2 regions of the Jeotgalicoccus sp. S0W5 genome follow, and region 1 is predicted to be linked to the other one. Evidence: riboswitches for the same ligand, from Rfam matches in the RefSeq annotation. Region 1 holds a riboswitch; the other holds the start of a gene.
What was found. Region 1 has a riboswitch for S-adenosylmethionine ahead of EYB29_RS10780 (methionine ABC transporter ATP-binding protein). Riboswitches for the same ligand answer to the same signal wherever they lie in the genome.
Positions count from the first base shown of each region.

Region 2: another riboswitch for S-adenosylmethionine. It lies ahead of EYB29_RS03465 (methionine ABC transporter ATP-binding protein); the one in region 1 lies ahead of EYB29_RS10780 (methionine ABC transporter ATP-binding protein).

Region 1 covers NZ_SIRQ01000018.1:179,764-187,802, reverse strand. The annotation lists gene EYB29_RS10825 (SLC13 family permease) at 1-1,181, shown strand, start outside; gene EYB29_RS10820 (CsbD family protein) at 1,251-1,451, shown strand; gene EYB29_RS10815 (Ohr family peroxiredoxin) at 1,526-1,936, shown strand; gene EYB29_RS10810 (hypothetical protein) at 2,098-2,658, opposite strand; gene aroD (type I 3-dehydroquinate dehydratase) at 2,787-3,506, shown strand; gene EYB29_RS10800 (Spx/MgsR family RNA polymerase-binding regulatory protein) at 3,707-4,063, shown strand; gene gcvH (glycine cleavage system protein GcvH) at 4,130-4,510, shown strand; gene EYB29_RS10790 (toprim domain-containing protein) at 4,604-5,011, shown strand; gene EYB29_RS10785 (thioredoxin family protein) at 4,962-5,276, shown strand; SAM riboswitch class I at 5,317-5,415, shown strand; gene EYB29_RS10780 (methionine ABC transporter ATP-binding protein) at 5,497-6,519, shown strand; gene EYB29_RS10775 (methionine ABC transporter permease) at 6,516-7,208, shown strand; gene EYB29_RS10770 (MetQ/NlpA family ABC transporter substrate-binding protein) at 7,247-8,039, shown strand, end outside.
Region 2 covers NZ_SIRQ01000003.1:228,657-236,695, reverse strand. The annotation lists gene EYB29_RS03480 (aminotransferase class I/II-fold pyridoxal phosphate-dependent enzyme) at 1-568, opposite strand, end outside; gene EYB29_RS03475 (MetQ/NlpA family ABC transporter substrate-binding protein) at 568-1,374, opposite strand; gene EYB29_RS03470 (methionine ABC transporter permease) at 1,374-1,973, opposite strand; gene EYB29_RS03465 (methionine ABC transporter ATP-binding protein) at 2,026-3,039, opposite strand; SAM riboswitch class I at 3,098-3,200, opposite strand; gene EYB29_RS03460 (SprT-like domain-containing protein) at 3,237-3,725, opposite strand; gene EYB29_RS03455 (putative RNA methyltransferase) at 4,054-4,908, opposite strand; gene chrA (chromate efflux transporter) at 5,025-6,197, shown strand; gene EYB29_RS03445 (aldo/keto reductase) at 6,242-7,090, opposite strand; gene EYB29_RS03440 (hypothetical protein) at 7,184-8,039, opposite strand, start outside.

The sequences.
Region 1 (8,039 bases):
CTGAGAACACTATGTTTAACGCTTTTACTCATGATGTGGTATGGCTGATGATTGGCGCATTTATCATCGCGGGGGTACTGTCTGAAAGTGGCTTGATTGATCGACTGAGCCAATGGGTAATCAATAATTGCACGACAAAGGGAAGGGTCACTTTCTTTACTTTTATTGTGATAATGATTTTATCTGTCATTGTACCGTCAACATCTGCGAGAGCATCAGTGATGCTACCACTCTATGAAATCTTAACGGACCGTTTTAATCAGCATAAGAAATTTTTCAGTTTAGCGATTCCAGTGCTGATTATTATGGCAGCAAATACGACTTTACTTGGTGCGGGTAGCCATTTAGTTGGCATCAGTATCCTACAAGGCCAGACTGGTGAGTCAATTACTTATATTGAATTTCTTGTATATGCCTTACCGTTTGGACTAATTATTTCATATATTACTTATGTCATTATTAAGTGGTTATATTTTAAAGACTTTAATTACACGATAAAAACAAAAGATGTTGAGAAAATGCCGTTTAAAACAAAAGAGAAACTTACTTTTTGTTTAGTTGTGGTCACTATAATTTTATGGTTATCTGAGCCACTACATGGTTTTGATATAGCTTATGTTACCATCTTAATGAGCTTAATTATGATGCTACCTCAATTAAACTTGATCACCTGGAAAAAAGGACTTAGTTCAGTTTCATGGAGCCTAATATTTTTCGTTGCAGGTGCGACAACCCTAGGTAGTCTTTTGGTCGAATATGGAGTGACGACTTACTTTCAAGAGGTGCTATTAGCAGGCTTCAATCAGTTTGATAGTATAAATGTATTTATAGCCCTTTTATTTGTGGTATTGATTAGTGTAATATCTCACCTGTTAATACCAAGCCATACGACGAGAGCAGCTGTACTGATACCGGTCTTACTCATCATTGCAGAAACATTTAATATTAACCCCGTTGCTATGGTGTTTATCAGTTTAATTGGTATAAATTTCTGTGTCACTTTACCTGTTAGTTCAAAAGCACTCCTCATATTTTATGAGGGAGCAAATGATAATCTTACTAGCAAAGATTTGTTCAAATTAAGTATGATACTCATGCCGATATATGTAGGACTAATGATTATGACTTATTATATTTATTGGCAGCATCTTGGATTAAAATTTTTTAATTATTATGTTTAATAAATTATGATTCGGGAATACTTAGTACTGTACGAATAATACTAATTAATTATTTAAGGAGTGTTTTTCATGGCAGAGGAAAAAGACAGCAAATTAGAACAAGCTAAAGGTAACGTTAAAGAAACTGTTGGTAACGCTACTGGAGACAAAGAATTAGAAAAAGAAGGTAAAGACGATAAGCTTGCTGGTAAAGCGAAAGAATATGTTGAAGACGCTAGTGACAAAGCTAACGATACAATTGACAAACTATCAGACAAGTTCAAAAAATAAGTGGATATATTAATGGAGCTGTTGTTAATACGGCTTCATTTTTGTAAGTAAATATATTTTTAGGAGGCTATATAATGGCTGTGAAATATGAAGTTAGTGCAGTTAATACAGGTGGACGTAAAGGTCACGTAACAACATCAGACAAGGCAATAGATTCTCCGGTTATCCCACCAGATCAAGGTGGAGAAGGTGTAAACCCTGAACAATTATTTGCTGCAGGTTATGCATCATGCTTCAACGGTGCATTTGATTTAATGATTAAAAAAGGTGGCGTTCGTGACGCTGAGCCAGAAGTCGATTTAACAGTACGTTTAGAAGAAGACGGTGAAGGTGTTAAACTTAGCGTTGCAATCAATGCAAAAGTTAAAAATATGTCTCAAGAAGACGCTGAGAAATATTTAGAACAAGCACATGATTTCTGCCCTTACTCTAAAGCAACACGTGGTAATATCGATGTAGATTTATCAGTTGAGGTTGTAGAATAGAATACAAAAAGCATGCACTCTGTACTTGTACAGAGTGCATTTTTGATTTATGAGGCAGTGATAAGTTGCTCGAAATATGATTACTTATCACCGAAATAGGTCAAAATGATGATAAGTTGTCCGAGACAGGCTCACATATCACCGAAACAATAAAACCTTTCCTAATGCTCATCGGAAATGTCGATTTCAAAGACAGCTTCTTCTTCTGACTCATTTAATAATGGCTGAAATGTCGCATTAAGTGTTTCGGGTTCGTTGACCAATCCGTATGCCATACGACCGCTGATGCTTTCACCTGGCGGCAAATCTTCTAATAGTATGTCTTCAAGCTCATAGCTTCGCATCAATTCTCCTTCAGACTCAACGACGATATCTCGACCTGTCGGAAAGGTTTCTTCTGAGTTGTTTTCATATGTAACTTCTAAAATAAGCACACCACTCACATCTATGAGGTTAGTTTCATTTCTCTCATCGGTCAGATATGCATCATCAATGGTGAGTGTGATGTCATCAATCGTTGCAGATTCACCAATTGCTAAAAGGTCTGTATCAGCATCGTTTTCTTGTTGCGCACTATCGGTATTTTCTTCGACATCTTCTTCTGTATCATCTACGATTGAGGATTCTTCTTCGATTTGTATAGTTTCTGAGTCTACTTCGCTACTGCAGCCAGCTAAGAGAAGGCTAGCACTTAAGCTCGTGTATAATATTGTTTTCTTCAATTAAATAAATCCTCCTGATCGTATTCATATAAGTATTAAAATCATCACTGCATACCAATACTAATTATAGTACAATACAACATGATATTTAAAAACTTTTTATAGAATAAAATTCAAGGGGCAAAATAATGAATACTACTAAGATTGTCGTCACTTTTTCAGGTTATAACTCTGATGCAATAAATGAAGAGATTGAAGCTGCAGAAAGTCACTTAAGTGATTTTGATATAGTGGAAATACGAGGGGATGTGTTTGATGCTTTAAATCGACAGGATCACGCATCAATTGTAAGACGAATCATAGATAAGTTTAAAGCTTTCGATAAAGAAATCATCTACACGTACCGAACTTCTGGAGAAGGAGGCAAGGGCTCAAAAACTACGGTTGAATATCAAGCGCTTTTACTAGAGGTTTGTAAGTCTATGGATATTGATTATATAGATATTGAAATGTCAGTGGGTAAAAAAATACTGCAGGAAATTATTGAGACTGCAAAGACACATCAAATTAAAACGCTACTGAGCTATCATAACTTTAAAGAAACTCTTGATTACGATGCACTCATGGATTTACTTAGTCAGATGAATCAAGTTGAAGGGGATGTGTTTAAGTTTGCCCTCTACCCTACAAACGGTGAGGATGTAGATACAGTTGTAGACGTTCAAAAAACAGCTAAAGCTCAATATGGGCATAAAGTCATCGGAATATCTATGGGTGAGCTAGGTAAGCGTACACGCGTGTTAACAGGCGACTATGCCCCATTATTTACTTATGGTTACATCAGCCGAGATGCGGCGCCCGGACAAATTCATATAAGTGAACTAAGGAAAGCGTTAACGAGTTTATGATAATTTTTACACAGAGTTTACGTTCTAATAATATTTAGATGTTAGAGTAAGGTTAGAAGATAATATACACTTCTTAAATCCTAAACCCTGGCCCAAAACCTCCCCCAAAGGTTTTGGGTTTATTTTGTGTTTTAAGTGTATAAAATATTATTTCTAAGGTAGAATTAACCTAAGATGACTTTCTATTTTAGGAGGATATAATGATAACTTTTTATGAGTATTCAAAATGTACAACTTGCCGTAAGGGGAAGAAATTTTTAGAGGATAACAACTTAGAATTCACTGCCATAGATATGGTCGAAAACGTACCGTCAATCGATACGCTAAAAGGTATTGTAGACCGTTCTTCATATAACGTAGATGATTTCTTTAATAAAAGAGGGGGCAAATTTAAAGAACTTGATTTAAAAGAACGCTTGCCTGAACTTTCAGATGACGAAAAGTTTGAATTGCTTGCAAGTGACGGTATGTTAATCAAGCGACCAATGGTTGTATTAGATAACCAAGTTCTTTTAGGTTTTAAAGAAGAAAATTATGAGCAAGCTTTATTGAATTAATCTTCTTGCCTGTAGTATGATGAATATGTAACAATATATATGATAAGTTAAAAGGGAGGTTTTAGCGTGTCATTACCACAAGATCTAAAATACAGTGAGGACCATGAATGGGTAAAGGTTGAAGGGAATACTGTAACTATCGGTATTACTGATTTTGCACAATCTGAACTTGGTGATATTGTGTTTGTTGAGCTTCCAGAGGAAGGCGACGACGTATCAACAGGTGAATCATTCGGTAGCGTTGAATCAGTTAAGACTGTTTCAGAATTAATCGCTCCAGTTTCAGGTTCAATCGTTGCGATTAACGAAGAGCTTGAAGATAGTCCTGAACTTGTAAATGAAAATCCATATGAAGGCGCTTGGATGCTGAAAGTTGAACTTTCAGATGAAAGCGAACTTGATAATCTTCTTGATGCTGCTAGTTATCAAGCAGTTATCGAGGGTTAATTTTAAACTCTGGACATTTGTCCGGAGTTTTTTAAAAACAAATATTTATTACTTCTGGTGAATTTGTATAAAATTAAACTAAGGGTGATACGAATGAATCTTTCTGATAAGGTACTCATTGTTGAAGGCAAGACTGATAAACGTCGCTTAGAAGAAGTGTTAGTAGAACCGGCTCAAATTATTTGCACTTTCGGAACAATGGGTATTTCCAAATTAGATGAAATTATCGAACAGCTAGGTGATTCGCAAATTTTTATATTATCCGATGCGGATAAAGAAGGAAGAAAAATTCGTCAATGGTTTAAAAAACATTTAAGTGAAAGCACGCATATTTATATTGATCCAAAATTTGGAGAAGTCGGTCGTTGCCCGCATGACTATCTAGCTAACCTCCTCTTAAGACACGGTTTTTACGTAGATAATGCGTTAATAATGAAAGGTAAGTTTTATCGTGAAGGAAATAATTTCAACAGCAGATTTATTAAAGAATACACAGGATAAGGACAGTTATATTATCTTTGGTTATGCCACGATGTGTAAGACATGTGAAATTTCAGAATCCATGTTGAAAGTCGTCACTGAGATGAAGGATATCTCATACGAGAGAATTAACTTGAACTACCATAAAGACTTAATAGATAAGTATCACATACGTTCAGCACCAGCCTTGCTGTTATTTAAAAATGGTCAACTTGTGAATGCACTCTATGCTTTTCACTCAGTACCATATTTAAATGAAGTATTAGATGAATTCCTGGTTGACTAGTAGAGAATAGTCTGATATTATAAATCTCAATCGAATAGAACTCTTATCAAGAGTGGTGGAGGGAAGTGCCCTAAGAAGCCACGGCAACCGTCTTAATGACAAGGTGCTAAATCACAGGAACAAATCCTAAAGATGAGAGGCATAATGAAATTAAAAGGCCTACTCATAATATTATGAGTAGGTCTTTTAATTTTCGATCGATGAGAAAGGGTAATGTATCATGATTAATATAAAAAGTGTTTCTAAGATATTTAAAACTAAGAAACAAAATATAACAGCAGTTGACCAAGTTGACTTATCGATTAATCACGGTGAAATATTTGGGATAATCGGCTACTCAGGTGCAGGGAAATCCACCTTAATCAGATTGTTAAATGGACTAGAAGATGTAACTGAAGGTGACGTGATTGTCAGTGGAGATGACATCAGTAAAATGTCCAAAGGTGATCTTCGAAATAAACGCCAGAAAGTGTCTATGATTTTCCAACATTTCAACTTACTGTGGTCAAGAACAGTCGCAGAAAATATTAGTTTTCCAATGGAAATTGCAGGTGTACCAAAAAAAGAACGCCAGGCACGCGTTGATGAATTAATTAAACTTGTTGGACTAGAAGGTAGAGCACATAATTACCCAAGTGAGCTATCAGGCGGACAAAAACAACGTGTCGGTATTGCTAGAGCCTTATCGAACAAGCCTGAAGTGTTACTATGTGATGAAGCAACAAGTGCTTTAGATCCAGAAACGACTGATGAAGTATTAGATTTACTTGTTGATATTACAAAAGAGATGAATCTAACCATTGTCTTAATCACTCATGAAATGCACGTAATCAGAAAGATATGTGACCGCGCAGCAGTGATGGAGAATGGTAAGGTTGTTGAAGTCGGTTCAGTAATTGAATTGTTCCAAAATCCACAATCGAGTGTAACAAAACGCTTTGTTAAGGATGATATTTCAGATGATGACCACCAACTTGCAATTGAAGAACTTAAAGCATCATTCCCTACTTCAACAATTGTAAAATTAAACTTTGTAGGTACAAGAGCAAAATCTCCAATTGTATCTGAGGTCATAAGAAATTACGATCTAGATGTAAATATTCTATCAGGTAATATTAAACAGACGAATCAAGAATCATTTGGACATTTATATATTGCATTAGATATCGATAATGAAACCCTGGAATCAATCTCAAATGAGTTTAAAAAGCACGATGTCACATTGGAGGTTGAAGCAGGATGAACAGTGTAATAGAAGAATTTAAAAATATGTTTAGCTTTGAAAATGTGAAATGGGATGCGGTAATAGAAGCGACTTATGAAACGATATACATGACTGTGATTGCAACAATTGCAGCCTTTATAATTGGACTCATTTTCGGTATTATCTTGTTCTTATCTAATAAGAGTGAAAATGTTCCCTCAAAACCGCTTTATGGAACGACATCCTTCATCGTCAATCTCTTTAGAGCGATTCCATTTATCATTTTAATTATTTTACTTATGCCATTTACAAAAGCAATCATGGGTACAGTAATGGGCTCCAATGGTGCCTTACCCGCACTGATTATCGGTGCCGCACCTTTCTATGCACGTCTAGTTGAAATTGGACTTAAAGAAATTGATAAGGGTGTAATAGAAGCGGCTGAATCAATGGGTGCGAACACTTGGACAATTATTTGGAAGGTGTTGATACCAGAATCATTACCGGCTCTAATTTCAGGTATAACGGTAACATCCATTATGCTTGTTGGTTCAACTGCGATTGCAGGGGTTATCGGTGCTGGTGGGTTAGGTAACTTAGCTTATATGGTTGGCTTTACAAGAAACCAACCGGACGTCACACTTGTTGCAACTGTGGTAATTCTAATCATCGTTTTCGTCATTCAAATTTTAGGAGACTTTTTCTCTAAAAGAGTGGATAAACGCTGATTATATAATATAAAACTATATAGAAAAGAGGATTTTGCATGAAGAAATTTTTGAGTTTAGTTACATTGTTTTCAGTTATTTTAGTTTTAGCGGCTTGTGGAAATGATTCTGAATCTGATTCTGCTTCAGAAGGTGAATCAAGTGATGGAGAAGGTGCTGAAATTACTGTTGCAGCATCGCCAGCACCACACGCTGAAATTTTAGAAAAAGCAGCAGAAATTCTTGAAGAAGAGGATATCACAGTGAATGTAGAAATCGTCAATGATTATACAACACCAAACCGTTTGTTAGCAGATGAAGAAGTCGATGCAAACTTCTTTCAACATACACCATACTTAGACGGTGAAATTGAATCACATGGCTATGACCTAACTAGCATCGGTAATGTCCATATCGAACCTATGGCAGTATTCTCAAATGACTATGATTCACTTGAAGACATCCCAGACGGCTCTACTATCTTAGTATCTAATAATCCTGCAGAAGAAGGACGTTTCCTTTCATTCTTCGTTAACGCTGGCTTAGTAGAAATCGAAGAAGGCGTTGAAATTCAAGACGCAACATTTGATGATATTACTGAAAATCCTCACGACTTTAACTTTGATAACAATACAGCACCTGAGCTTTTAGTTAATATGTATGAAAATAATGAAGCACCTGCTGTTATTATTAATGCAAACTTCGCAATTGATGCTGGATTGAATCCAGTTGAAGATTCAATCGCAGTTGAAGACGGAGAATCACCTTATGCCAACCTAGTTGCTGTTAGATCTGGAGATGAAGAACGTCCAGAACTACAAAGATTAATCGAAGTCCTACAATCAGATGAAA
Region 2 (8,039 bases), on a different contig from region 1:
TGAAGCGATCAATTGTTTCGTCGAAAAACTCTTTTGTTGCAACTGCACCGACTGGATTAGAAGGATAGTTTAAATAAATTAAATCCGTCTCTTTAAGTTCTCTTTCTAGGGCATCGAAATCTGGTAGATAATCATTTTCTTCAAGTAAAGGCATATCAATGGCCTTTGCACCAGCTAATTCAACAGCTGTAATGTAATCGGCATATCCTGGGTTTGGCAACATAATTCCAGAACCAGGATTTAAATGTGCGAGTGGGAAATTAACCAAGCCGTTTTTAGTACCAAATAAAATTGCGATATTCTCATCATTTAAATCGACATCATAAGTTCTCTTGTAAAAGTTTTTAATACTGGTTTTCAATTCTTCTTTACCACGAAAAGCACCATATTTTTGGTTTTCTTCCTTATCAATCGCAACCTTAACAGCATCAGTAATAACTTTTGGTGTTAGACCATCAGGGATACCCACTGCTAGATTTAAGAGTGGTTTTTCCCCTGTTTCTAATTTTTTGTTCATCATGCTAGAAAAGTAGCTCGGACTTAAACTATTCAATAAATCACTCGCCATTATTCATCCTCTTTTGGTTTATCGAAACCTTGGAAATCCGCATCAATGACTTCATTAAATTCGTCTGATTCTACAGCATTGATAAGGTCTTCCTCCATTTTGCTACCAGCGTCTTCACCATTAATCACTATTTGATTTCTAAAATATTCGTTCATATTCTCTAATGACAAAGCATCTTCTAGCTTCATATCACTCGCAAGTGCAAAGTTCCCAGGCACTAGAGACAGACCAATCTGATCGACACTTCTAGGAAGTTGACCAGCATCTTGGAAGATAAATTCTAAGTTTTTCTTGTTATCAATAATGTCTGCTTCTTCAATAGCAAACATATCAGCATCTTCACTAATAGTTATGAGGCCAGCATCTTGTAAAGTTAAGAAACCTCGTGAAGCATTAACAGGGTCTAAAGGCAGAGCCACTTCACTTCCCGAAGTAATACTTTCTATACTGTCGAATGTTCCACTGTATAGCCCCATGGGCGCCGTAGGTACTTGAATGATATTCTTTAATTCAGTATTATTTTCTTCATTATAACTATCCATAAAGAGAACATTTTGGAAGAGGTTCGCGTCAATATCACCATTGGCTAGAGCATTATTGGGTTGAATATAGTCACTGTACTCAATAACTTCAACTGAATAACCTGAATCTTCCAGTACTGGTTTTAAAGCATAGGTTGCCATATCAGCAAATGGTCCACTAGATGCACCAATAGTAATCACTTCACCTTCATCCTCATGGAGTAAAACTGTTGTTAGAACGATGACAAAAAGTGTACCAATTAAAAATGTTATAATACCTCTCATTACTTATCCTCCGCTCTGTTTGCAAGTCGGTCGCCGACCCACTGAACAATTTGTACGATAATGATTAAGACAACCACTGTCACAATCATCGTTAATGTGTCATAACGGTAATAACCGTAGCGTATGGCTAGGTCACCTACACCACCACCACCGACAACGCCTGCAGTCGCTGAGAAAGCAATAATTGAAATAATTGTTAGCGTAATCGCTTGGGTAATACTCTTTTTCGCTTCTGGTAACAAAACATCCGTAACGATTAAGAAAATTGAAGCGCCACCAGCAATACACGCTTCAATCACTCCGTCCTTAACACCGTTGAAACTAGATTCAACGAGTCGGGCAAATAGTGGTACTGCAGCTATTGATAAGGCCACACTTGCAAATACTGGCCCATGTGAATCATTGACTAACCAAGTTGCAAAAGGCATTATCGCAACGATTAAGATAATGAAAGGGAATGACCGTATAATATTCATCACCCATCCAAGAACACTGTTTAAAGATTTAATTCTAAAAAGGAGTGGATGCTGTGTAATATATAAAAGGATACCAAGTGGTAAGCCTAATAACACTGCAAAAAATATTGAAATAGAAACCATTTGTACGGTCTCAAGTAATGCTTTATATAAAATTGGCCATAACTGACTGAAACTATCCAATGTAACCCACCCTTTCTATGCCGTTCGTCTGGTCAATATGACTTTTCAGTCTATTAATTTCTTCTTCTTTACCAGTCACTTGGAACATTAAAAAACCAAGTGGTTGATCCTTAATGTATTCAATACGTCCATTTAAGATGCTTATGTTTAAATCAAAATTACGGTAGAGTTTGTTGAGATAATTTTCCTCTGCATTTTCACTGAGAAACTGTATTGTAATCACTTGATTCTCACGCGTTGCCTTAAACTGATTAGGGACTTCAAAATTATAAATTTCTTGAACAAAGTCTTTAGTAATTTCATGCTTAGGATGACTAAAGACATCGTAAGTATGACCCATTTCTAAAATTTCGCCTTTAGACATTACACCGACCCGGTCTGCAATCTCTTTGATGACTTCCATTTCATGAGTAATAACGATAATCGTAATACCTAAATCCTTATTGATTCGATTCAATAATTTAAGAATACTCTTAGTCGTGTCTGGATCTAAGGCACTTGTTGCTTCATCACAAAGCAAAATGTCAGGATCATTTGCAAGTGCACGAGCAATACCGACTCTTTGCTTTTGCCCTCCACTTAAATTTGATGATTTAATTTCAGCCTTGTCTCCAAGACCAACCAGTTCCAATAGTTCTTTGATACGGGCTGTTCTGTTCTTTTTATCAAATTTTGAAGCTTTTAAGACAAACTCAATATTTTCATAAACGGTCTTAGATTCAATGAGGTTAAACTGCTGAAATATCATGCCAATTTTCTGTCGTTTCTGTCTGAGTTCATGCTTAGTGAGCTTTGTTAAATCTTCACCAGCAACTGTTACAGAACCCGTTGTTGGTTGTTCTAATAAGTTGATTAGTCTAACAAGAGTAGATTTACCTGCACCTGAATATCCGATTAAACCAAAAATCTCACCTGATTTAATTTCTAATGATGTTTCTTTTAATGCTTCAACCTTACGACCTTTTAATTGATAGGTTTTTGAAACGCTCTCCAATTTTATGCTCATGATCTACCTCCTCTTTAAAATAAAAAAACCATTCATCATGTAGACAAATGGCGATGTTTGATTATCTTCCAAGCCGATGCCTGCAGGATTTAGCACAGTACTTAAATAAGCCCGCTGCTGAGACTTCATAGGGCCCGACCCTCCATCTCTCTTGATAATTTCATATTCAATTTAGAGTAATACTATATGATTTAATTCTAAAAGTCAATATAAGGCGACTCATTACTTTGACCGAGATAAGCAAATCTCGAATGACAACCTGCACAGACATACCGCTTCTCATAGCCCTTCATACGTTTAGTAAATTTATAATTACAGTGCATACATTGATAATGATGTAAAATGCCTTTGTATCTATAGGTTCTTGTTAATGAAATGTTGAGCTTCTTGAGTGTATTCTTAAAATAATCATCTTGATCTCGGTAAGGTTTGTTTAGTCGATATAGACAAAAATGCACACATTCATGGTGTAGGACATCAAGAATTACGTGCCTCGGATTATTGTCAATAAAGGTTTTCGACATGACAATCTCTTCGTTAATAACCCTGTTGTGTCTCGTCTTAATTACAAAAGCGCCAAGCTTTGCAGTCATTCTATTTGAGATTCTTAGTGAAATATTAAAATCCACATTAAAATGCTTCTTAGAGAATGCTACTGCATATTCTAATAATTCTTTTTCGTCCACCTTACTCACCACTACTTATAAATAGTCATAAAAAAAGAGAGACTCGAAGTCTCCCTAACAGATAAATAATATAATATGATATCTAGGCCAAAGGCACTATCAAAGAACGATTGAGCTAATAATATGAAGTATAGCTATAAATTAATAGGTCGTTCTGTTATGTATTTCTTAATATATTTTCATTATATTTTAATCTTTGGGTTATTTCAAGCCTTAATGTGAAATAATTATGTTTGTAATATCTTTGTAATATAAGCTCAAATATTTCAAATAATAGCCCATAAACAGTATTATAACGCAGTTTGATAAGATTACAATGACAGTTATTTCAATATTTCGCTTGAATAATGTGTAAATCTACAGTAATTATTTTACTGCTTGTTTCAGTAAAATCTTTAATCTCTTGCTGACTTACGTGCCAACCGAGCGGGGTCATCTTTATTAAATCTTTTAAAGCGACGCTAGCCAGTTCAACTTCATATGTTATTCTCTCTTCGGAAATAACATCTACTTTATTTCTCATTAATTCCAAGGTATCCGTATTCTCATATTCTTGACTATCACCAGCTAAAGTTTCTCTAATTTCTTTTAAGTACTTGCTACCCGGAATAACTTTGATCAGTATGCCGTTCGGCTTTAAAATACGTTGAAATTCTTCATAATTCGCAGGAGATAAGTAGCTTAAGATTACATCTATACTACTCTCTTTAAACGGTGTACGACTTAAATCTCCGACCACCCAGTTTTCATGACTATAGTTTTTACTCGCGAGTAAAACACCATCTTTTGAGATATCTAATCCAATACCATGAGTGTTATCTTTATCAACTAGTTTTATAATTGAACGTAAATGTGAACCTTCACCAGAACCTGCATCAAAAATAAGGCGGTTTTCATTTGGAAGTGCATTAATTATATCAGCAACTTTTTGATGAATTATTTTGTAAAGATTATGAACTGATATAATATTATACCTCGCATCAAATAAGTCTTGATCATACATCGAAGATACTTGTTTTTGCAGCATATTGACGTAGCCTTGTTTTGCTAAGTCATAACTATGACGTTTTACACACACTAAACGATTTGAATCGACGACATTTAAATCAGCACTACAAATCGGACACTGTAGATTCGATTCTAATTTCTGAAAACCAAGCGCTGCAATTTCTCTCTTTTTCATTAATTCACCTACTTTATTTCAATTACATTATGAATTGTAAAAGAATATAAATTTCTATAGTACTCAATAACTTTAAATGGTATTCTACACAAAAACAAGTTTTTAAGGAGGATTAAATGAAGCGATTCATGCTATTACTTGAAATATATTTAGTGTCCACAAGATTAGGCTTAACTTCTTTTGGTGGACCCTCTGCACACCTCGGTTACTTTCATACCGAGTATGTCGAGCGTAAAAAGTGGATGGATGAAAAGAGTTATGCTGATCTTGTCGCACTTTCTCAATTTTTACCTGGTCCCGCGTCCAGTCAGGTAGGTATCGGAGTCGGTGTCATGCGAGGTGGCGTTTTAGGTGGTATCATCTCATTTTTAGGATTCACCTTACCTTCAGTCATTGCACTAATTATTTTTGCTAGTCTTTTAACAACCTTCAATATTGCTGATGCAGCTTGGATTCAAGGCTTAAAAATTGTTGCAGTAGTCATCGTCTTACATGCAATACTTGGCATGGCTAAAAATTTAACGCCTGATTTAAGTCGAAAACTGATTGCGCTCTTAGCCGTTGTTATTATACTTATCTTTCCATCAGTTATTACACAAGTTGGCGTCATTCTAATTGCTGCACTGCTTGGATTTTTAATATTTAAGGACCATGAAGCTGATACGAAAAGAACTTTGTTCCCAGTTAACAAAACTTTTTCTATCATCTGTTTAAGTTTATTTTTTATATTGTTATTCTTACTACCCATGTTAAGAGAATTTACGGGAAATTATTGGGTATCTGTTTTTGACAGCTTTTATCGTGCTGGCTCCTTGGTTTTTGGAGGTGGTCACGTTGTTTTACCACTTCTAGAGCAAGAACTTGTACCAATGGGCTGGATTTCACAAGAGGCATTTTTAGCAGGCTATGCGGCAACTCAAGCAGTTCCAGGACCGCTTTTCACCTTCGCTTCATACCTCGGCACTGTTATGAATGGCTGGCTCGGTGGCTTATTTGCAACATTCGCAATATTCCTACCAGCATTTTTACTTATTTTAGGCAGCCTGCCCTTCTGGGATATGATAAGAAATCATGCTAAAACTAAAGGGGCTGTAATGGGGGTTAATGCAGCAGTGGTTGGTATTTTAATTGCTGCACTTTACACACCAATCTCAACTTCTGCCATTAATCAACCAGCAGATTTCGCCTTAGCTGCAATACTATTTGTCATGTTGAATTACTTAAAATCTCCACCTTGGCTCATTGTGGTTAGTGGTGCAATTGGTGGTATATTAATTTCTTTCTTATAAGGTAAGTCCCTGAATACCAATATTGGCATTCAGGGATTTTACATTCACTCTGGTGTCTTTGATTTATTCATACCAATCACAATATTGATATCAGTATGATCCACAATTTTATTTTGACTTCCATCAAAAGCTTCAATGATTCTCATATCAGCACTGTCTAGATTAAAATCGTGGATATCTAGATTTTCAATCATTCTATCTTTATTTACAGACTTAGGAATAATAACGATACCATTATCGAGGTGCCATCTAAGGATGACCTGTGCAACGGTTTTTTTATGCTTCTGTGCGATATCTTGTAATTCTTTTTCTTCTAAAATACCATGTTTAGCTTCTGCTAAAGGGCCCCATGACTCTACTTGAACGCCATATTCTTTCATCACCTTGATTGCTTCTTTTTGTTGTAAAAATGGATGTAGTTCTATTTGATTAATCTGAGGTACAATCTCATTATTCATAATCAAATCAACTAATCGTGCGGAATCAAAGTTTGAAACCCCAATCGCTTTAATTTTTCCTTGCTTATACAATGCTTCCATAGCACGGTATGAACCATAATAATCCCCGAATGGCTGATGAATTAAATATAAATCTAAATAATCGGTCCCTAAACGCTCTAGGGATTTCTCAAATGCCTTTAAAGTTGATTCATAACCTTGATCTTCCACCCATAATTTACTAGTAATAAATAAATCTTTACGATCAATACCTGATTTTTTAATTGCAGTACCAACACCACGTTCATTGCCATAGGTGGCTGCTGTATCAATGTGTCTATATCCAACTTCTATTGCATCTAGTACACACTTCTCAGTTTCTTCCGGTTCAATTTGAAAGACACCAAAACCTTCTATTGGCATCTCAACACCATTATTTAATGTCACGAATTCCATATTTTCTCCCACCTTGCTTATGTTTACTATTATTATACAATATTAAAGACCAAGTACTTTAAATTTTAAGAACTTGGTCATAATTATTTCATCCTATTCGTATATCTCGTCAGGAACAGTTATACCATCATCATCAAATTTTCCATAATCTTTATATATACCAGACATTTCTAAGTGTATTGCACCCTCACCATTCTGAGATGGTGCTGTAGAGATATAGGTTACTTGACTCAATTCATTTGTTTCCTTATCTAAAACACCAACGATGGCATTCACTTGTTCATCTTCAACACCATTATTGATTTCTGCTCCAAATATCTGACCAAATGTATCATGAATTTCCATATCATTTGAGATGTTATAAAGATAATAATAGTCATCATCTACTTTAACATCGAGTAGTTCCTGGTTTTCCATGAAGACATCATACATATTACTATATGTGGGATTATAAACGTCTTCTACATTCCCTTCTGTAGACAGATCATTCCATTTACTTCCATCATATTGGAAATAAATTTCTTCACTTGCATAAACAGATGGTTCTAAGTCCTCGCCATTATTCGCAACTTCAGAGTAAACTTCTAATTCATCTTCGACTTCATAAATTTCAGCAGTTGCTTTAACCGTTTCTTCCCTCTGTTCATCATCAGATTCACCGATTAAGCGTACCATTGCATCAAACTCTGAGTAATAAGAATAAATCTCGCTTTTATCTTTAAAGATTTCATCAATTTCAACATCCGTATCTTCAGCTTCTTCAAGTGCTGTTGATAAGCCTTGGTTATTTTCTTGAACAGAATTAATTTCTGCACCATCTTTACCTGTCAAAGTTTCTCCTTCAACTTTTCCAGTACTCGATGCATCAACACCACTTCGATTTTCGCTACTCTGTTCACCAACTTCAATTTCCTCACCTTCAGTAGGTTCTGTCACACCATCGTCGTAG